2 regions of the Peribacillus muralis genome follow, and region 1 is predicted to be linked to the other one. Evidence: a T-box and tRNA genes for the amino acid it is inferred to sense, from the RefSeq annotation. Region 1 holds a T-box; the other holds one or more tRNA genes.
The links. The T-box of region 1 lies ahead of argS (arginine--tRNA ligase). A T-box ahead of a tRNA ligase gene usually reads a tRNA of that ligase, here a tRNA-Arg.

Region 1 (11,001 bases):
CAATATATCTCTCTGGATTTCACCCGCACTTTCTTTAAATAAATCGACAAAAACGGCATCGTGCAGCGCTTCCTGTGAGAAGTATTCTTCGAGGAGCTGGTGTGGCTTCTCGGCACAAATGGAAACCGCCCGCAGCAGCTTTTCCTTGAAGCTAATGTTTTCTAGAAGCAAATCGTTCACCAGCTGTGTTGCTTCCTGCATAAGAACTCGCGCACACTCCTTGATTACCCCTTCTTTATTGCCAAAATAGTTATAAATGGAAACCGAGGATACGCCTGAAAGGGAGGCGATTTCATTGATGCTGACGTTGGTGTATCCCTTATCCCGGAAGAGGTCTAGAGCCGCTTGGATGATGGCGTCTTTCTTCTTCTGCGTTCTGATTTCATATTTGTTCATGACATTCCCTCTTATTCGTTGATACAAGTATTATGACATATAACGGGTAGTTTTTAAACATAATCGATTATATTTAAAAACTTTTGACAAACGGCAAAGATTTCTGTACATTAGTTTTTAAATACAGTTGATTAAATTAAAAAACTTTCAAGGGGGAAAACAGGATGAAAATTTTAATGTTTGGCAGAGGCGTTATGGCGACGCAGTACGGATGGGCGCTTGAAAAAGCGGGAAATGAGGTCGATTTCTATGTGAGGCCGGGAAGGGCTGCCCAATACGGTCCGTATGTTGACCTGGATATACTGGATGGGCGAAAAAACAGAAAGGGAGACCAGGTCCTGGAGAGATGGTTTATTAATATGCGTGAGGAAATCAGTCCCGATCACGACTATGACCTCATTTTTCTCAGCGTAAACCACGAGCAGTTCGAGGAAGCATCTAAAATAGTGAGCGAACGCGCGGGTAATGCCACGATTTTAATTTTCAATAATGTGTGGGATGACCTGGATACTGTAGCGGCGCGGCTGCCCAAAGAGCAAATATTGTGGGGCTTTCCAGGTGGAGGTGGAGGCTTTAGAGGCAAAAATAAATTGGAGGCCGGTTTTATGAAATCGATTTATTTGGAATCCGCTGCTGCCGCTTCCTCTGTGGTAAGACACAAAAATGCCGTTGATCTGTTTCAGCAGGCAGGCTTCTCCGTATCCTTGCAAAAAGACATGTACGTCTGGTATTTACAGCATTTCATCATGAATGCCGGCATGGCTGCGCAAGCCTTGAAGATGGGAAGCTATCAAAAGATGTATCAGTCCCCAAAACACGTGAAGCCAGCTGTGCTGTTAATGCGCGAGATGCTTCCATTGATTCGGGCGAAAGGACGCAGGGCTAGCTTGGGTACCATGGTCATGCTGCACCTTCCTGCAGGATTGATGGGATATGGCGTATATAAAGTGATTACCGGTGGCACGCTCGCAGGCGCAATCATGGAACGGATGGAGGATACCGCGTATATTTCACAAGAATCGTTCGCCCTCTTCCCAAGAGATATACTGGCCGATGCAAGAAGGCTTGGCATAGAACTTCCGCGACTCACGGCACTAGAACCATATTTTCGGATGGTGTGAACACGCTGAAAATTAGAGGGAAAACCCAATTGGCGAGTAAAGTCGTGAAATTGGCGAGTAAAACGACGGAATTGGCGAGTAAAACCCCAAAACTGGCGAGTAAAACCCCAAAATTGGCGAGTAAAGCGCGTTGAAACTTTGAGAAAAGTCCAATTCGCGGATAAAGTGGTTATTTTCTCTTGTAACACCTGAATATGCTTATCTTGATATGTAAGCGTGCAGGATGAAACTTTTTTCCAGGTCATTCGTATATGTTAACATCTGGAAGGGGGAGGTGTTTTCATGGACGGTTTTGATGGAAGTGAGGATTGGGTGTTCACCGGTGCTCCAGACCTTATCGGAATTATGTTTGTTATCTTTTTTATCATCATTATCTTTCAATTATTCAACGGAGCTCGGCAATGGAAGAAAAATGAGGATTCGCCTCGCTTGACTGTTCCTGCCGTTGTAAAAAGTAAGCGGACAAAGGTGACGAGACATCAGACAAACGATCAACATCTTTCTTCGGATGGTAGCTCCACGACTTATTTCAGTACGTTTGAATTTGAGAGTGGAGATCGGTTCGAATTCCATCTTTCGGGCAAGGAGTTTGGGATGCTTGCAGAAGGGGATAGCGGCACGTTAACCTTCCAAGGAACAAGGTATCTCGGTTTTGCCAGGAAGGATCATGGGGTCTCATGATCGAGGGGATCCGTAACTAAAATTCGGGAGAGTGTAATCATGACTGAAAAAGGATGCATGAAATGCGGCAGCAATGATGCTGCCAAGAAGGACGTAGCCATGACTGGAACAGGGTTGTCAAAAATGTTCGATGTCCAGAGCAATCAATTCACGGTAGTGTATTGCAAGCAATGCGGCTATTCGGAGTTTTATAATAGGCAATCTTCTGCAGGCAGCAATTTGCTCGATTTATTCTTCGGATGATGACGGCAAGCGAAGAATCTCCTTTTATCCGAAAGGGGATTCTTCTTTCATTGTTCATGTTTGTTGTTTTGAAAAGAAGGTAAGCTGGGCCTTTAACACAATTTATGTGAATAGGCGTGTGGGCTGATCTCATCACTCGTGACGGTATGGGTGAAAAATGATAGCATAAGCTAAACGAATAGATTAGGAGAGAATACATGAATAAAATAGCCGTTCTTCAGCTGTCCGTGGCGATGGCGATTTTTGGTTCCGTCGGTTTCTTTTCGGAACGGACGGGACTTCCTGCATTGGAATTGGTTTTTGTTCGCTGCATCTGTGCTGCGGTATTCCTCTGTGCAGCCTGGATGGCTACCGGACATTTCAAAAGGGAGAAGTGGGATGTTAGAGAGGCAATGTTGATCATTTTTTGTGCGGTGGCCAACTTGTTAAACTGGATATTCCTCTTTAAATCGTTTGAGCTGATTTCCGTGACGATTGCCATTTCGCTCTATCATTTAGCACCGATCATTGTGCTTATCATCGGGAGCTTCATCTTTAGGGAGAAGCTGTCTTTATACTCCATCCTGGCCATTTCCCTATGCTTCATCGGCACATTATTGATAATGGGGACGGATGGATTTCAATCGTCATCTCCTGAATGGGAAGGAATCATGTATGGGATCATTGCGGCATTTTTCTATGCGGCAACGATGCTTTTAGGAAAGTCGATTACAAAGACGAGTGTGTATGCGACCACGTTCCTGCAAATGCTCATCGGTTTTTTATTGCTGCTTCCCTTTGTTGATTTTCACGTGTATACAACGCTGCATGCTTCGCAATGGTTTTACACGGTACTGACCGGCATCGTCCATACGGGCGTCGTTTATCTTTTGTTTTTCAATAGCATTCGCCATTTGCCAACAAACGTAGTATCCTTCATGATATTTGTGGATCCGGCAGTTGCCATTCTTTTAGATATTTTGCTTTCGGGGTTTGTCCCGGATATGGTTCAAATCTTGGGCATTTCATTGATTTTTCTTGGGATGATCTATTCACTCAGGACAACGAGACCGACTGAAAATGAGATCATGCAGAAAAGGCCCCACACCATGTGAGGCCTTCTTTGTCTATTCATTTGTTAATTAAAATGATAGACATCCCAAATGTCGGGAGTTTCTGATCCAATGTACCAAGCGGCTACTCCGCCTAGATGATTTTTTTTAACGAGGTCAAGACGAAGCCCCAGTGATTTTTTATCTTCCATCCAAATTTGGTGCTTTTCTCCTTTGGATGTATACTCGACGTAATTTTGTGAGGTGTTTTTATCCCAAACCTTTTTAAGCTTGTGGGCCGAAACGATCCGGTTGACCTCAGTCATGGTGCGGTCATGGCTTGTCACTTTTTTGGTCGATAAATCGGTTACCCATTCCCGCGTATAAAATGGTACCGCCAAAATGATTTTATGGGCAGGTACGTCCTTCATTAAGAGCTTGGTTCCTTCAGTGATCCAAGGTAACGAGGAAACGGAGCCAGCCACTGGGCTTCCGCCCCAATGTTCGTCATACCCCATGATGATGATATAGTCTGCGATTTTGCCAAGTTCTTTCCTGTCGAGGCTTTTTGACCAGAAAGGGTCTTCGTTTTCTCGGGTGACATCCACGGATAAGATGATTCCATGAGGTTTTAGCGCCTTTTTCAATTCGCTTATGAAACGTACGAAGTCCTTCTTATTTTTGGGATCGATGTTTTCAAAATCCACATTGATTCCATCACTTTTCGTTTCAACTAGTGAATCGCGTAAAGCTGAAACTAGTTTCTGACGTTTTTTTTCATTGCCAAGTATTGAACCAGTTAAAGTTGGGTCGAATTTATTGCCAATCAGCTGCCAAACTTGTTTTCCTTGTTTATGTGCGGATTGAACGTATTTTGTATCTACAGAAGCGGAAAAGAAATTGCCGGAATCGGTCAGTGTATAGGAACGCGGTGATACTACATTTAAATGTGGCTGTTTAAGCTGTTTGATGTAGTTTTCCTGTGTTCCATTATGTTTCCAGCCCATGACGATACGCTTTTGCGCTTTTTTTGGGAGGAGCGACTTCTTGATCCAGCCTTTTTTACCGTCAAGCAACTGAACTTGGTGGTAATAATCGGGAATTTTCAATTTTTGCCCGACGTTAAGGGAAGCAGTCCGCAAGTTGTTCAATTTGGACAAGTCAGCTGCGGCTACCTCGTATTTATTCGAGATTTTCCACAATGTATCACCTGATACAACGGTATGTATCTTATATTTTTGCGGGATCTTCAATTTTTGGCCCACTATGATATCGGTCGAATTCAATTTGTTTTCTTTCTGTATATCACCGATTGACACACCATATTGATTGGCGACTTTCCATAAGGTGTTTCCGGTTTTCACTGTATGCACAATCGGCTTCGAAGAATCACCGGCGACAGTGGAAATGACGGGAAAAGCCTCACCCTTTTTCAAAGTCTTCAGTACAGTGGAACCGAGAGCAGGAGAACTATAAACCTTTGTATTATCCGCTTTAACCGAGCCTACGTACAAGGTATTGCTTGCTGCCTTGCCGCTTGCTGGAAAGAAACAAATACAAAGAAGGCTTAACATAATAAGACATCCAACGTGTTTTTTCACTATTATTCTATTCTCCTTAGCTGTTCATCATTTTAACTTCACTAGTTTACTATGGAGAATCTCCATAAAATAGAGGTACATTGTGGAAAGTGCGAATTCGTAGATAAAAAGCAGAATTCGTAGATAAAATCGCCGGAATCGCAGATAAAAGTCCGAATTCGTAGATAAAATGCAAATTTCGTAGATAAAAGCACTAGAATCGTAGATAAAAGGCAGAATTCGCAGATAAAAGCCTCCGATATTTCTTCTCTGGAATTTCCACATCGACCCGCCAAAGCGGGTATGAGCAATCTCATTGTTCACATGATATGCATGTGACATATGTCATCTTCTCGTCATGACACCTGGTACTAATATTGTCGCAGTCCGTTCCTTATAATAAGAGTAAGACAAATAAAAGGAAGTGCAATCGAATAATGACTGTACAAAATACGAAGAGTTTGAGAAAACAAATTGCTCCTTTTGAGAAATCAACGACAAAGGAAAGTATCTGGCAGATCATCAATACGATCGGACCGTTTCTTATTTTATGGTACCTTGCATATATAAGCCTTTCCGTATCATATTGGTTAACATTGATCCCGGCGATATTGGCTGCGGGCTTCCTGACACGGATTTTCATCATTTTCCATGATTGTACACATCATTCATTTTTCAAAAGCCGCCGTGCGAATAGGATCGTGGGGACATGTATGGGTGTGTTGACTTTGTTCCCGTTTGACCAATGGGGTCATGAGCATTCGGTTCATCACGCTACAAGCGGCAACCTGGATAAGCGGGGGACTGGCGATATTTGGACTCTTACGGTGGATGAATATTTGGCAGCGCCGCTAAAGCTTCGTTTTGCTTATCGTTTTTACCGCAATCCGTTGGTCATGTTCGGATTGGGTCCGATTTACGTTTTCCTTCTGAAGAATAGGTTTAACCGCAAAGGGGCTAGAAGGAAGGAAAAAATGAATACGTATTTGACGAATGCGATCATCTGCATTTTAGTGGCAGTGCTTTGCTTGCTGGTTGGGTGGCAGTCGTTTCTTTTGGTACAAGGTTCGATTTTCATGATTTCTGGTTCAGTGGGCATTTGGCTGTTTTATGTCCAGCACACATTCGAGGATTCCTATTTTGAAGAAAATGAGGAGTGGGAGTATGTGTTGGCAGCAGTGGAAGGAAGTTCATTTTATAAGCTTCCGAAATTGATGCAGTTCCTCACAGGCAATATCGGCTATCACCATGTTCATCATTTGAGTCCTAGGGTGCCTAACTACAAACTGGAAATGGCCCATAATAATACGGAGCCTTTAGAGAATGTCCCGACGATCACGCTTGCGACAAGCTTACAGTCGCTTCGGTTCCGCTTATGGGATGAAGATAAAAAGAATTTTGTTGGCTTTAAGGACATAAGATATGTAACGAAAAAAAGTGTGCCCGTTCAAGTTAAGTCGGAATTATGACATGTATAAATGGTTCCGGACTCCCTTCATGATCCTTGGATTGAGGGAGTCTTTTTTACGGATCGAGGAGGGAGCATCAAGTGATTCGAATCGTGATTGCAGAGAAACAGGAAATGCTTTTGGAAGCGATTAGTTCTCTACTCAATCTTGAAGAAGATATAGAAATCGTCGGCCAGGCCAGTAATGGGGAGGAAGCGGTTGCCCTTGTGCACCAATTGCGGCCGGATGTGTGCATCCTGGATATCGAGATGCCGGTCATGAGCGGACTGGAGGCAGCGGAAGCTTTGGAGGCGTTTGCTTGCAAGGTGATCATCATAACGACGTTTCGAAGGGATGGGCATTATCAGCGAGCCCTTCAAGCCAATGTAAGTGGTTATTTATTGAAGGATAATCCGAGTGACGAGCTGGCCTGCTCGATCCGCCGTATCATGGATGGCATGAGCATTTACTCCCCTGAGCTCATGGATGCTGCTTCTTACAATCATTCCGAGCAGGAGAGGCCTGCAGGTCAAGCGGCATCTGGGGCCATAAGAACTTATTTGTCCACGATCAAGGATAAAATGAAGGCACCGACCGGCTGAGGTGTTGACACGTATTTTTTAATTGTGTAATATGGATGAAATCATAATATTGAAAATTCGTTGATGAAGAGAGTAGTTCATTTTGAATGGCAAGCGAGTCGGGGATGGTGGGAGCCTGATGCAGGAAGAATGAATGAAGCGCACTTTGGAGAAATTTCTTGAAACGTCTAGTAGGGAATATCGGGGAGTCACCCCGTTAACAATGGAAAGTGGTCACAATATGTGGCAACTAGAGTGGTACCACGGGAAGCTATGCTCTCGTCTCTTATTTGAGACGGGGGCTTTTTTGTTTAGGAGGGATATTGACGATGAATCAACCTATTGCAGCTTTACTATCAAACGCAATGAACGATGAACTGACGGTAAATGAAATTGAAAAATTAATCGAAAAGCCTAAGTTTGCGGAATTAGGGGATATTGCTTTTCCATGCTTCACGCTTGCCAAAAAACTGAAAAAATCGCCACAGGTGATCGCTTATGAGCTAGCTGCAAAGCTAAGCGATGGGATGATCCAAGAAGTGAATGCAGTGTCGGGGTATGTCAATATCTTCGTCAATCAGCAACGGGTGACGGATAATGTGCTGCAAGCGATATTGCGTGATAAGGAACAGTATGGTTCGACAAAGCCTGTAGAGGAGAATGTCGTGATCGATTTTTCCTCGCCGAATATCGCGAAGCCGTTTTCGATGGGCCACTTGCGCTCGACCGTCATCGGCAATGCATTGGCTAACATAGCTGAAAAGAACGGCTATCAAGTCGAACGGATCAATCATTTGGGAGATTGGGGCACACAATTCGGCAAATTGATCGTTGCCTATAAGCTCTGGGGAGACAAAGCGGCGATCGAAGCGTCCCCGATTGAAGAATTACTGAAGATTTATGTAAAGTTCCATGATGTTGCAGAAACGGATGAATCGTTGAATGAACAAGCACGCGCAAGCTTCAAGTCGCTTGAAGATGGTGATGAGGAGGCGCTCTCCCTCTGGAAGTGGTTCAGGGAGGCTTCGCTTAAGGAGTTCGCTGCGATTTATGAGTTATTGGGCATTCGTTTTGATTCCTTTGCGGGCGAAGCCTTTTACAATGACAAAATGGATGCTGTCGTCTGGGAGCTAAAGGAAAAAGGCTTGCTCACCCAATCGGAGGGCGCATTTGTCGTCGAGCTGGAGGATATGCCCCCTTGTTTGATTACGAAGACGGACGGGGCGACGCTTTATGCCACACGTGATTTAGCCGCAGCACTGTATCGTGAAAAGCAGTATGGGCCGAAGAAAATCTTTTATGTCGTCGGCAACGAACAATCCCTGCACTTTAAACAGCTCTTCCAGGTGATCGGGAAGATGGGATATGATTGGTCAAAGGACTTGCAGCATGTGGCCTTTGGCATGATGCTGAAGGACGGCAAGAAAATGTCGACACGAAAAGGGAAGGTCGTGCTGCTTGCAGATGTATTGGCAGAGGCCATCGAAACGGCGCAGCGAAATATTGATGAAAAAAACCAAGCGCTTGAACAGAAGGAGCTGGTTGCGAGGCAGGTAGGTGTCGGAGCGGTGATCTTTAATGATCTAAAGAATAATCGCATGAATGATATCGACTTTTCGTTGGACCAAATGATGAATTTCGAGGGCGAAACGGGCCCATATGTGCAATACACCCATGCCAGAATATCATCATTGCTGGAAAAGGGGCAATATAAGGAGCGGGACATCCAGTTCGAGGCCTTAGGTGAATATGCTTGGCCCGTCATCCAGCTGCTTGAGCAATTCCCGGCCATCGTCCAAAAATCCTTTGAACAGGCCGATCCATCACAAGTCGCTAAATTCAGCTTGCAGCTGGCACGTGCATTCAATAAATATTATGCCCATACGAAGGTGTTGGCCGATGATCAGTGGAAGCAGATGAAGCTCTCCTTCGCCTGTTGCGTAGCCATCGTCTTGAAGGATGCGCTGCGGTTATTGGGGATTTCAGCGCCGAATCAAATGTAATGCATGGCATTGGAAGGAGCCGGTTGAATAAATTTCAACAGGGCTCCTTTTTATGTACGGCGACAATATCTTGGATGTGGCTTGGGTGTATATGTCGTCGGTGAGACGATTACGCCTTCGATTGCAAAAGGCGACCTGATCATAGCCATCAGCGGGAGCGGTTCGACGAAAAGCGTGATTTCAGCAGCCGCGAAAGGCAGGGAGATCGGCTGCACGGTGTTCGCCATCACGACAAATGATCAATCCGAGTTAGCTCGTGTTTCCCATGAGGTGTTGGTGATCCCGGCTGCAACGAAAAACCGCTTGAGTCATGAAACGAAAAGCGTCCAGCCGCTAAGCTCCTTGTTCGATCAATGCGTGCATGTTTTATGTGATGCCGTATGCCTGGACTATTCAAGGAATGAGTCCATAAGCCACGAGCTGGCCTATGCCAAGCATAGTAATATGGAGTGAAGATCGGACGGGTCATTAATGAGGGCCCGTCCTTCTTGTTGGGAAACGAAAAAAACCCCTCATCCCCAAAAACGGGAATAAAGGGCAGTGCGGCAGTATTAAATTAATACGCCAAGCTATATAGTGCTTTGATGTGTGATAGGTAGCGGATATTACTTGCTTCCTTCATCAAAGTGGCTGGCAGGCCTTTCAGGGCTGTGTTGTTAGCTCCGACGGTTGCCACGGCATCCTTACGGCCAAGGCTCGCAAGTGTGCCTGAGTTTACAGGCGTGAATACTTCAAGCTTTTTGCCTTCGAACGCTGCATATAGGTTATAGCCGACAAGCTCACCCATTTGCCATGCGTTTTGTGCCGTTGGCGCGTATGGACGTCCGCCTTCTGGAGGGAAAGCAAGGGCGCTGTCACCGACAACGAATACGTCGTTATGTGATGTCGATTGCAGGTATTCATTAACCGCTGCTTTGCCGCGATCCACTTCAAGGCCTGATTCGCCTACGATAGGAAGAGCCGCAACCCCGCCTGTCCAAACAAGCGTATTGGCTGTGATCGTTTGGCCGTCCTTCAATTCGATTTGGTTGCCTTTTACACCCGTAACAGGAAGGCTTGTCAAGAATTCGACGCCTCGCGCTTGCAAGCTTGTCATGGCCCGGTCGATTAGGTGATCAGGCAATACAGGAAGGATTTTTGGACCAGCTTCGACAAGCTTGATTTTCAAATCCTTGTAGTCGACGCCGAATTTTTTGGCGATTTTAGGGAAATGATCGACGATTTCACCAATCAGTTCGACGCCAGTCAAGCCGCCGCCCCCGATGACGATGGTGGCATCGGCTTCATTTTTCGTTTGGGCATATTCACGAATGCGATCTTCGATATGCTTGTAAATTTGGTTCGCATCTTTCACCGATTTCAAGACCATGCTGTTTTCTTCCAGTCCTGGAATGCCGAAGAATCCAGTTTGGCTTCCTAAAGCGACAACAAGGGCATCGTAAGATAAAGTGGAACCGTTGGAAAGCTTCACTTCTTTTTTATCGACGGAGAAAGACTCCACTTTGGCAATGGCAAGGTCGATATCTTTTCCTTTGAAAAGCTTTTCCAAAGGAATCGAAACAGCTTGCTCGGAAATGGAACCGCCGGCAAGACGGTGCAATTCCGTGATGATTTGGTGTGTTGGAAATTGGTTCACCACGGTAACCTGCACTTGATCTTTCGTGTAATATTCACGTACGGACAACGCAGATAGCAACCCAGCGTATCCTGCACCTAAGATGACGATTTGTTTTGACATAGATAATCCCCGTCCTTACTGATTGAAAGTTTTATTTTAGGTTTTTACGTTCTGATGAAACTTCAAGGAATGCTTGTGCAAAACGGAAAAGCTTTTGTGCCTCCGGGTCCTTCATCATTCTTAACAGTCCAAAAAGACCGATTACATCATGATTCGCTTCTGCACGATCCTTCGCTTCG
Region 2 (11,001 bases), 200 kb from region 1:
CCCGCTGACAGAAATCCCTCTCCTCACAGTAAATCATGTTCGTTGCCAAACCAGCTGGTTCGCGCCAGCCTGCACCGCCATCAACGACAAGCGTGATCGCCTGTTTTTGCTTTTTCATGAATAGCAATAACGGTTTTGAAACGGGCATGGCACCGAAGCGTATGATCACATCCGGGCTGAAGGCCGCTTTTGCCGCTTCATCGCGCAGAAAGGTATCGTACGCATCAATTATGACATCCTTGTTATTGCTTCCGCTTCTAAGCTGGGAAAGTGGATCAGCCACTAGCGGGAAAGCAAGCGTTTCCGCTAGTGCGACGATTGCCTCCTTCATCTCTTGGTCCGGCAATTCCCCACATACGATCAGTCCTTGCTTCGATTGTGACAAAGTCGCTGCGACCGATTCAATTTGTGATCCGGAGAGTGTGCGCATTCCGCTCTCGATCAATACTGCAGGAGCCGGTTGCTTTTGCCTGAATTCCTTCGCTTGCTCAAGATTCGGTATCAGTGGTTCGCGAAGCGGGAAATTCAAATGCACAGGCCCGGCAGGTTGAGCCGCAGCTGTAGCCACTGCCCTTGCACCGACCGTTCTTGCATACCGCATCATCTCATCGGTACTTTCCGGAAGAGCCATTTCGACAAACCATTTCACCTGCCTTCCGTACAGATGTATCTGATCGATGGCCTGTGGGGCACCTACATCACGCAGCTCATGCGGTCGATCGGCCGTAAGTACAATAAGCGGCACCCTTGAATGGAAAGCCTCGATGACGGCCGGGTAAAAATTCGCAGCCGCTGTACCGGACGTACAAAGAAGTCCGACAGGTTCTTTTAAGGCCTTAGCCATCCCTAGGGCAAAAAAAGCGGCCGAACGTTCATCCACATTAATGTGAATCTCGATATCAGGATGTTCCACCAGCAATAAAGCAAGCGGGGTGGAACGTGAACCTGGGCTCACCACTACGTGCTTCACCCCGTTTTCAGCCAGCTCATCGACAAATGAAGCAGCATACGCTGTCAATGCATCTCGGTCATTCATTAAGATTTCCTCCTAAAGCACTTAACATCGGATTGAATTTAATCCCCGTTTCCCGGAACTCTGCGCTGGCAGTTGAATCCTCCACTACCCCGCAGCCCGCAAATAGCGAAGCCTCATTGTCTTGTATCAAGGCAGAGCGTATTCCTACAGCGAATTCCCCGTTTCCATACGTATCCATCCAGCCTAGAGGTCCCGCGTAAAAGCCGCGCTCAAGACCTTCCATTTCCCGAATTCGCACAACGGCCTTTCCTTTAGGAAGCCCGCCCATCGCTGGTGTCGGATGGAGGTTCTCAACAAACTGTAAAATCGTAACACCTTCCTTTGCAACACCGCGAACCGGTGTATACAAATGCTGGATATGACGGTTTTTCATGAGCTCCGGTCCGTCCGGAATCACTACCTTTTCACATACAGCATCAAAGGCATTGGAAATCATCGACACGACATATTGGTGCTCTTGTAAATTCTTTTGGTCATGAAGCAATTCATTTCCTAGGCTAACATCTTCTCGCTGATCTTTCCCACGTCCCATCGAACCGGCAAGACAGGTAGAAAAAACAGCATCCCCCTGCTTTTTGATCAAGCGTTCGGGAGTCGCACCGACAAAGCAATCACCACCCGCTTCCAAACTGAAAATATAGCTTAATGGCTGCTCTGCAATCAATTGCTCGAGCACCTTCCCTGAATCGATGGAGTGTTCGAATGTAAGTCGAAGCTCCCTAGCCAATACTATCTTATCAAGATCTGTCGTCTTGATTTCCTCTACCGCTTCGGTGACCGTGCGCTTCCATTCCGCAGACTGCACCTCCCTCTGCTTAACAAGGGAGTTAGGTCCGCATGGCACACCATCCAAGCCTTCGGAAAGGAAGGCTTCCCGTTCATTTATCATATCTCTGAAGAGTTTTTCTGAATCATCAGGCGAACAAAGTAAGTTTGTCGTTAAGTAAGCTTGTTTCCCCACTATTGATAGCATGAAGGCAGGTATATAAAACAGGTTGTCCCCAAAATGGTTCCAAAGGATTGTACTGTTAGATTCATAATCAAAAGAAAAGCCCCCAAACAGTAGAGGACCTGTCGCCTCTACATCGGTCACTCCCGTTTTGACAGCAGTTTCCTGCAGTTTGATCCAGCTCTTTTCGACTTCTCTATAACGTTCGGCATTCGCTGCCGCTTTGAGTTTCTTAACATTGCCTAAACCAGTGATGGTTATTTCCTTTGCAGGGTCCTCCCAAAAAAAACGTTCACCCGCATACCGTTCTCTTCCAGCTTGATAAAATGAAAGGGGGTTGGTGCATTGAATTTTCTTAATATGACTGAATAGAACTTGATCATTCAAGTCCTTCGCCTTTTGTATAGCTGAAGCCAGCCCCTGAAACTGTTCAGTTTCTTCCGAGATAGCCAAAAAAATCCCCCCAAATGTACATTTTAAAAGCTTTTTAACCTATTTAAAGATACACCTCCCGTCAACCTGATGTCAATAAAACGCCCCTTTTCCCAACGATACATGCCCGCTTTTTTCCTTATTATATGAATCTTGGCGAATGCAGCGTGATATCCTTGAATTTGGAAGTGGAACACCGCTTCATTCAATTGACACACATCCCCAATTTCCCTACACTTAATAGGGTAACTTTTGTGCAACATTTCAATATTTGATATACTTTCGAGAGTACCAATACTGATTTTGAGGAGAGAAACAATGCAAACAGAATACGACGGACTTCCCATGAAACGGACCTGGAAGATTTGGTGGGAGTTAATTCGTCCACATACACTAACCGCAGCCTTTGTCCCGGTCTTGCTTGGAACGGTGATCGCGCTTTTGGAAGATGGCGTCAATTGGCTGCTATTTGCCGCCATGATGCTTGCCAGTATCCTGATCCAGGCTGCAACGAACTTATTCAATGAATACTATGATTTCAAAAGGGGCTTGGATACCGAGGAATCGGTCGGCATCGGCGGCGGTATCGTACGCCATGGAATGACCCCGAAACTCATCATGACCTTGGCACTTGGCATGTATGCCATCGCCTTGTTAATTGGAATCTACATTTGTGCCGCATCGTCTTGGTGGCTTGCTGCGGTAGGACTGGTTTGCATGCTTGTCGGCTATCTGTATACAGGAGGCCCGCTCCCTATCTCTTATACTCCTTTCGGGGAACTATTTTCAGGGTTGTTCATGGGCTTTTTGATCATTTTGATCGCCTTTTACATTCAAGCCGGATATGTTTCCACCACCGCCATTTTAATTGCGATACCAAGCGGAATATTAGTCGGATTGATCAACTTGTCGAATAATCTCCGTGACCATGATGGAGATAAGGAACATGGACGGAAAACGATGCCTGTCGTGATGGGCAGGAAAAACGCATTGACCTTCATGGCCATCATGTTTGCCTTTTCCTACCTATGGCTGATTGGCTTAGTCGTTACCGGAAGCGTAACAGCATGGATTCTCCTTGCCTTCCTAAGCATCCCGAAAGCCATGAAAGCAATCAAGGGCTTCGTCGGAAAGACACAGCCGATCACGATGGTGCCGGCAATGAAAGCCACTGCCCAAACCAACACCTTCTTCGGTCTGCTCATGGCGATCGGTTTATTCATAAGCTATTTCATTTAACCTGAAAGGACTGAGTTTTCGACTCAGTCCTTTTTTCTATCTTCCGTTTCATTTTGTTTTCCTATGCACCAATTCGGGTAATAGATAATACAACCATCTTACAAGCGGGAAAATAGATAGGTACTTTAGAAGGAGTGAATTGGATATGCCAACCAAACAGCAAATACAAACATTCAAAAAGGAGCTGCTTCAAGAAAAAAGCGAGCTTGAAACTAGGATACAAAATGATGAAGGAACTGTACTGAATAAAAGCCAGACGGAATCAGTAGGGGAATTATCATCCTATGATAATCATCCAGCTGACCTGGGCACCGAATTATTCGAGATGGAGCGCAATCAAGCACTTGATGAACATGCCCAATCTGAAATGGAGAAAATCGAAGAAGCATTGACTGCGATTGAGGACGGCTCGTATGGCCACTGTAAAACCTGCCAGAAGGAAATCCCTACGGAAAGGCTTGAAGCCATCCCGAGCACGCTCTACTGTGTCGAGCATACGCCGGAACGGACCAATGCTCAAGATCGCCCAGTTGAAGAAGACATATTGATCCCATCCAAGGGGGATGATTTTGAAAACCGTCATCAAAATGAAATAGTCGATAAAGAAGATAGCTTTGGTGAAGTCGCCAAATTCGGGACATCCGAAACGCCATCCGATTACACAGGCGACCATGACAATTACAATGACCTTTATCAAAACGAAGATGAAACGAACGGATTTCCAGAAGACTATGAAGGCTTTGCCGCAAATGATATTGAAGGTAAAAATAGAGTGGATATACCGAATAAAAGACAAAAGGAATACGAGGATACATTGGAAGCTGAACATATCGATTCCAACATTGGGGATATCCCTTATAAGCAAAGAGATCGTTATATCAATGAAAAGAAATGAACGAAAAAAAGAAGCATACATGATGTATGCTTCCTTTTTTGTTATGACCCGTACGGGATTCGAACCCGTGTTACCGCCGTGAAAGGGCGGTGTCTTAACCGCTTGACCAACGGGCCAAATGGCGGAGAAGGAGGGATTTGAACCCTCGCGCCGCTCGCGCGACCTACACCCTTAGCAGGGGCGCCTCTTCAGCCTCTTGAGTACTTCCCCATGGCTCCGCAGGTAGGACTCGAACCTACGACCGTTCGGTTAACAGCCGAATGCTCTACCACTGAGCTACTGCGGAACAATATGAATATGGTGGGCCTAAATGGACTCGAACCATCGACCTCACGCTTATCAGGCGTGCGCTCTAACCAGCTGAGCTATAGGCCCATATTTGGAGCGGGTGAAGGGAATCGAACCCTCATCATCAGCTTGGAAGGCTGAGGTTTTACCACTAAACTACACCCGCGAAATGGGGCGACTGATGGGAATCGAACCCACGAATGCCTGAACCACAATCAGGTGCGTTAACCACTTCGCCACAACCGCCGTAATATATTGCAAGGAATTTTGCAATAAAGGTGGCTCAGGACGGAATCGAACCGCCGACACAAGGATTTTCAGTCCTTTGCTCTACCGACTGAGCTACTGAGCCACAAATGTATTAAATTTTAAAAATGGCGGTCCCGACGGGAATCGAACCCGCGATCTCCTGCGTGACAGGCAGGCATGTTAACCGCTACACCACGGGACCTAATAATTGCGGGGACAGGATTTGAACCTGCGACCTTCGGGTTATGAGCCCGACGAGCTACCGGACTGCTCCACCCCGCGACGGTAATAATGGAACGATTAGCATCAAGTTTTCGTGTATATCGTTTCTTCGCTTCCTCTATGTAAGGTTGTTTCAAAACAACTTGCTGCTATTAAAAAAATGGAGGAGGTAGAGGGATTCGAACCCCCGCGGGATTTGACTCCCCTGTCGGTTTTCAAGACCGATCCCTTCAGCCGAACTTGGGTATACCTCCATGGCTTTGAAAAAAATGCATATGGTGGACCTTGTAGGACTCGAACCTACGACCGGACGGTTATGAGCCGTCTGCTCTAACCAGCTGAGCTAAAGGTCCTTATATTTATTGGTAGCGGCGGAGGGGATCGAACCCCCGACCTCACGGGTATGAACCGTACGCTCTAGCCAGCTGAGCTACACCGCCAATATAATATAAGTTTCTGATTGAAAAATGGTGGAGCCTAGCGGGATCGAACCGCTGACCTCCTGCGTGCAAGGCAGGCGCTCTCCCAGCTGAGCTAAGGCCCCATTCTTTTAAAAATCACGTGGTCGGGAAGACAGGATTCGAACCTGCGACCCCTTGGTCCCAAACCAAGTGCTCTACCAAGCTGAGCTACTTCCCGCAAAAAAAATGGTGCGCCCGGCGGGAGTCGAACCTACAACCTTCTGATTCGTAGTCAGATGCTCTATCCAATTGAGCTACGGGCGCATATATAAGATGGTGCCGAGGACCGGAATCGAACCGGTACGGTAGTCACCTACCGCAGGATTTTAAGTCCTGTGCGTCTGCCAGTTCCGCCACCCCGGCACATAAGAAAAGTGGAGCGGAAGACGGGATTCGAACCCGCGACCCCAACCTTGGCAAGGTTGTATTCTACCACTGAACTACTTCCGCATGAAAGATGCGGGTGAAGGGACTTGAACCCCCACGCCTTGCGGCGCCAGATCCTAAGTCTGGTGCGTCTGCCAATTCCGCCACACCCGCATGATAAAATGGTGAGCCATGAAGGATTCGAACCTTCGACCCTCTGATTAAAAGTCAGATGCTCTACCAACTGAGCTAATGGCTCGTGCTTGTACTGCTAGAATGAATGGTGCCGGCAAGAGGACTTGAACCCCCAACCTACTGATTACAAGTCAGTTGCTCTACCAGTTGAGCTACACCGGCAGGTGTAAAATGGTGGAGGATGACGGGATCGAACCGCCGACCCTCTGCTTGTAAGGCAGATGCTCTCCCAGCTGAGCTAATCCTCCATATGTAACTGCTTGGCGACGTCCTACTCTCACAGGGGGAGACCCCCAACTACCATCGGCGCTGAAGAGCTTAACTGCCGTGTTCGGAATGGGAACGGGTGTGACCTCTTCGCTATCGTCACCAAACATTGTTTACATTTTTTCAAGACATATATTATTATAACGTCTTTTTGAGAAAACGCAAGAAGAAATTTTCATTCCTTCAAAACTAGATAATAAGAAGGTATTTCATTTTTTAAAGCGTTGGTTAAGTCCTCGATCTATTAGTATCAGTCAGCTCCACATGTCGCCACGCTTCCACCTCTGACCTATCAACCTGATCATCTTTCAGGGATCTTACTAGCTTGCGCCATGGGAAATCTCATCTTGAGGGGGGCTTCATGCTTAGATGCTTTCAGCACTTATCCCGTCCGCACGTAGCTACCCAGCTATGCCTTTGGCAAGACAACTGGTACACCAGCGGTGCGTCCATCCCGGTCCTCTCGTACTAAGGACAGCTCCTCTCAAATTTCCTGCGCCCGCGACGGATAGGGACCGAACTGTCTCACGACGTTCTGAACCCAGCTCGCGTACCGCTTTAATGGGCGAACAGCCCAACCCTTGGGACCGACTACAGCCCCAGGATGCGATGAGCCGACATCGAGGTGCCAAACCTCCCCGTCGATGTGGACTCTTGGGGGAGATAAGCCTGTTATCCCCGGGGTAGCTTTTATCCGTTGAGCGATGGCCCTTCCATGCGGAACCACCGGATCACTAAGCCCGACTTTCGTCCCTGCTCGACTTGTAGGTCTCGCAGTCAAGCTCCCTTGTGCCTTTACACTCTACGAATGATTTCCAACCATTCTGAGGGAACCTTTGGGCGCCTCCGTTACTCTTTAGGAGGCGACCGCCCCAGTCAAACTGCCCACCTGACACTGTCTCCCACCCCGATAAGGGGCGCGGGTTAGAATTTCAATACAGCCAGGGTAGTATCCCACCAACGCCTCCACCGAAGCTAGCGCTCCGGCTTCTCAGGCTCCTACCTATCCTGTACAAGCTGTACCAAAATTCAATATCAGGCTGCAGTAAAGCTCCACGGGGTCTTTCCGTCCTGTCGCGGGTAACCTGCATCTTCACAGGTACTATAATTTCACCGAGTCTCTCGTTGAGACAGTGCCCAGATCGTTACACCTTTCGTGCGGGTCGGAACTTACCCGACAAGGAATTTCGCTACCTTAGGACCGTTATAGTTACGGCCGCCGTTTACTGGGGCTTCGGTTCAAAGCTTCGCTTGCGCTAACCTCTCCCCTTAACCTTCCAGCACCGGGCAGGTGTCAGCCCCTATACTTCGCCTTGCGGCTTCGCAGAGACCTGTGTTTTTGCTAAACAGTCGCCTGGGCCTATTCACTGCGGCTTTTCTGGGCTATTCACCCTAAAAAGCACCCCTTCTCCCGAAGTTACGGGGTCATTTTGCCGAGTTCCTTAACGAGAGTTCTCTCGCACACCTTAGGATTCTCTCCTCGCCTACCTGTGTCGGTTTGCGGTACGGGCACCTTACATCTCACTAGAGGCTTTTCTTGGCAGCGTGGAATCAGGAACTTCGGTACTATATTTCCCTCGCCATCACAGCTCCGCCTTGATGGAAACGGGATTTGCCTCGTTTCCGGCCTAACTGCTTGGACGCGCATATCCAACAGCGCGCTTACCCTATCCTTCTGCGTCCCCCCATCGTTCAAACGATGTATAGGTGGTACAGGAATATCAACCTGTTGTCCATCGCCTACGCCTTTCGGCCTCGGCTTAGGTCCCGACTAACCCTGAGCGGACGAGCCTTCCTCAGGAAACCTTAGGCATTCGGTGGAAGGGATTCTCACCCTTCTTTCGCTACTCATACCGGCATTCTCACTTCTAAGCGCTCCACCAGTCCTTCCGGTCTGACTTCAACGCCCTTAGAACGCTCTCCTACCATCGACACCTAATGGTGTCAATCCACAGCTTCGGTGATACGTTTAGCCCCGGTACATTTTCGGCGCGGAGTCACTCGACCAGTGAGCTATTACGCACTCTTTAAATGGTGGCTGCTTCTAAGCCAACATCCTGGTTGTCTAAGCAACTCCACATCCTTTTCCACTTAACGTATACTTTGGGACCTTAGCTGGTGGTCTGGGCTGTTTCCCTTTCGACTACGGATCTTATCACTCGCAGTCTGACTCCCAAGAATAAGTATTTGGCATTCGGAGTTTGACTGAATTCGGTAACCCGTTGGGGGCCCCTAGTCCAATCAGTGCTCTACCTCCAATACTCTCATCTTGAGGCTAGCCCTAAAGCTATTTCGGAGAGAACCAGCTATCTCCAGGTTCGATTGGAATTTCTCCGCTACCCACACCTCATCCCCGCACTTTTCAACGTGCGTGGGTTCGGGCCTCCATTCAGTGTTACCTGAACTTCACCCTGGACATGGGTAGATCACCTGGTTTCGGGTCTACGACCTCATACTCATTCGCCCTATTCAGACTCGCTTTCGCTGCGGCTCCGTCTCATCAACTTAACCTCGCATGAAATCGTAACTCGCCGGTTCATTCTACAAAAGGCACGCCATTACCCATTAACGGGCTCTGACTACTTGTAGGCACACGGTTTCAGGATCTATTTCACTCCCCTTCCGGGGTGCTTTTCACCTTTCCCTCACGGTACTGGTTCACTATCGGTCACTAGGGAGTATTTAGCCTTGGGAGATGGTCCTCCCTGCTTCCGACGGGATTTCTCGTGTCCCGCCGTACTCAGGATCCACTCAGGAGGGAACGAAGTTTCAACTACAGGGTTTTTACCTTCTTTGACGGACCTTTCCAGATCGCTTCATTTACCCCGTTCCTTTGTAACTCCATGTTGAGTGTCCTACAACCCCAAGAGGCAAGCCTCTTGGTTTGGGCTAATTCCGTTTCGCTCGCCGCTACTCAGGAAATCGCATTTGCTTTCTCTTCCTCCGGGTACTTAGATGTTTCAGTTCCCCGGGTCTGCCTTCAGTACCCTATGTATTCAGGTAAAGATACTGTTCCATTACGAACAGTGGGTTTCCCCATTCGGAAATCTCCGGATCAAAGCTTACTTACAGCTCCCCGAAGCATATCGGTGTTAGTCCCGTCCTTCATCGGCTCCTAGTGCCAAGGCATCCACCGTGCGCCCTTTCTAACTTAACCGTTAAAAAAGTCTTACAGATGCTTTGAAAAAATTAATTGCCTTCTATCTATTATCTAGTTTTCAAGGAACAAAGTGGAGAGAACCCATCACAACGTGATGCTTCTTCCGTGATTGAATGAATTACTCATTCAAAACTGAACAAAACAAAAGCGCACTCGTATTATCCTTAGAAAGGAGGTGATCCAGCCGCACCTTCCGATACGGCTACCTTGTTACGACTTCACCCCAATCATCTGTCCCACCTTAGGCGGCTGGCTCCATGAAGGTTACCTCACCGACTTCGGGTGTTACAAACTCTCGTGGTGTGACGGGCGGTGTGTACAAGGCCCGGGAACGTATTCACCGCGGCATGCTGATCCGCGATTACTAGCGATTCCGGCTTCATGCAGGCGAGTTGCAGCCTGCAATCCGAACTGAGAATGGCTTTATGGGATTCGCTTACCTTCGCAGGTTCGCAGCCCTTTGTACCATCCATTGTAGCACGTGTGTAGCCCAGGTCATAAGGGGCATGATGATTTGACGTCATCCCCACCTTCCTCCGGTTTGTCACCGGCAGTCACCTTAGAGTGCCCAACTGAATGCTGGCAACTAAGATCAAGGGTTGCGCTCGTTGCGGGACTTAACCCAACATCTCACGACACGAGCTGACGACAACCATGCACCACCTGTCACTCTGTCCCCCGAAGGGGAACGCCCTATCTCTAGGGTTGTCAGAGGATGTCAAGACCTGGTAAGGTTCTTCGCGTTGCTTCGAATTAAACCACATGCTCCACCGCTTGTGCGGGCCCCCGTCAATTCCTTTGAGTTTCAGCCTTGCGGCCGTACTCCCCAGGCGGAGTGCTTAATGCGTTAGCTGCAGCACTAAAGGGCGGAAACCCTCTAACACTTAGCACTCATCGTTTACGGCGTGGACTACCAGGGTATCTAATCCTGTTTGCTCCCCACGCTTTCGCGCCTCAGTGTCAGTTACAGACCAGAAAGTCGCCTTCGCCACTGGTGTTCCTCCAAATCTCTACGCATTTCACCGCTACACTTGGAATTCCACTTTCCTCTTCTGCACTCAAGTCCCCCAGTTTCCAATGACCCTCCACGGTTGAGCCGTGGGCTTTCACATCAGACTTAAGGAACCACCTGCGCGCGCTTTACGCCCAATAATTCCGGACAACGCTTGCCACCTACGTATTACCGCGGCTGCTGGCACGTAGTTAGCCGTGGCTTTCTGGTTAGGTACCGTCAAGGTACCA

Region 2: it has a tRNA-Arg gene. The T-box ahead of argS (arginine--tRNA ligase) is inferred to sense a tRNA for this amino acid. The anticodon was not compared.

What each region holds. Positions count from the first base shown of each region.
Region 1 is NZ_CP017080.1:4,101,105-4,112,105, reverse strand. It holds gene ABE28_RS19945 (TetR/AcrR family transcriptional regulator) at 1-396, opposite strand, end outside; gene ABE28_RS19940 (ketopantoate reductase family protein) at 561-1,517, shown strand; gene ABE28_RS19935 (DUF2500 domain-containing protein) at 1,800-2,198, shown strand; gene ABE28_RS19930 (zinc ribbon domain-containing protein) at 2,238-2,441, shown strand; gene ABE28_RS19925 (DMT family transporter) at 2,639-3,535, shown strand; gene ABE28_RS19920 (LysM peptidoglycan-binding domain-containing protein) at 3,559-5,046, opposite strand; gene ABE28_RS19915 (Delta(5) desaturase DesA) at 5,490-6,521, shown strand; gene ABE28_RS19910 (response regulator) at 6,602-7,102, shown strand; T-box leader at 7,154-7,371, shown strand; gene argS (arginine--tRNA ligase) at 7,405-9,084, shown strand; gene ABE28_RS19900 (SIS domain-containing protein) at 9,166-9,537, shown strand; gene ABE28_RS19895 (NAD(P)/FAD-dependent oxidoreductase) at 9,641-10,822, opposite strand; gene ABE28_RS19890 (DUF1641 domain-containing protein) at 10,854-11,001, opposite strand, start outside.
Region 2 is NZ_CP017080.1:4,299,688-4,310,688, forward strand. It holds gene menD (2-succinyl-5-enolpyruvyl-6-hydroxy-3-cyclohexene-1-carboxylic-acid synthase) at 1-1,036, opposite strand, end outside; gene ABE28_RS20815 (isochorismate synthase) at 1,029-2,438, opposite strand; gene ABE28_RS20820 (1,4-dihydroxy-2-naphthoate polyprenyltransferase) at 2,736-3,656, shown strand; gene ABE28_RS20825 (TraR/DksA C4-type zinc finger protein) at 3,802-4,551, shown strand; tRNA gene ABE28_RS20830 (tRNA-Glu) at 4,596-4,667, opposite strand; tRNA gene ABE28_RS20835 (tRNA-Ser) at 4,671-4,761, opposite strand; tRNA gene ABE28_RS20840 (tRNA-Asn) at 4,763-4,837, opposite strand; tRNA gene ABE28_RS20845 (tRNA-Ile) at 4,850-4,926, opposite strand; tRNA gene ABE28_RS20850 (tRNA-Gly) at 4,932-5,005, opposite strand; tRNA gene ABE28_RS20855 (tRNA-His) at 5,010-5,085, opposite strand; tRNA gene ABE28_RS20860 (tRNA-Phe) at 5,119-5,191, opposite strand; tRNA gene ABE28_RS20865 (tRNA-Asp) at 5,215-5,290, opposite strand; tRNA gene ABE28_RS20870 (tRNA-Met) at 5,297-5,370, opposite strand; tRNA gene ABE28_RS20875 (tRNA-Ser) at 5,472-5,564, opposite strand; tRNA gene ABE28_RS20880 (tRNA-Ile) at 5,587-5,663, opposite strand; tRNA gene ABE28_RS20885 (tRNA-Met) at 5,674-5,750, opposite strand; tRNA gene ABE28_RS20890 (tRNA-Ala) at 5,779-5,854, opposite strand; tRNA gene ABE28_RS20895 (tRNA-Pro) at 5,873-5,949, opposite strand; tRNA gene ABE28_RS20900 (tRNA-Arg) at 5,959-6,035, opposite strand; tRNA gene ABE28_RS20905 (tRNA-Leu) at 6,046-6,134, opposite strand; tRNA gene ABE28_RS20910 (tRNA-Gly) at 6,147-6,221, opposite strand; tRNA gene ABE28_RS20915 (tRNA-Leu) at 6,230-6,311, opposite strand; tRNA gene ABE28_RS20920 (tRNA-Lys) at 6,321-6,396, opposite strand; tRNA gene ABE28_RS20925 (tRNA-Thr) at 6,419-6,494, opposite strand; tRNA gene ABE28_RS20930 (tRNA-Val) at 6,505-6,580, opposite strand; rRNA gene rrf (5S ribosomal RNA) at 6,591-6,706, opposite strand; rRNA gene ABE28_RS20940 (23S ribosomal RNA) at 6,824-9,756, opposite strand; rRNA gene ABE28_RS20945 (16S ribosomal RNA) at 9,928-11,001, opposite strand, start outside.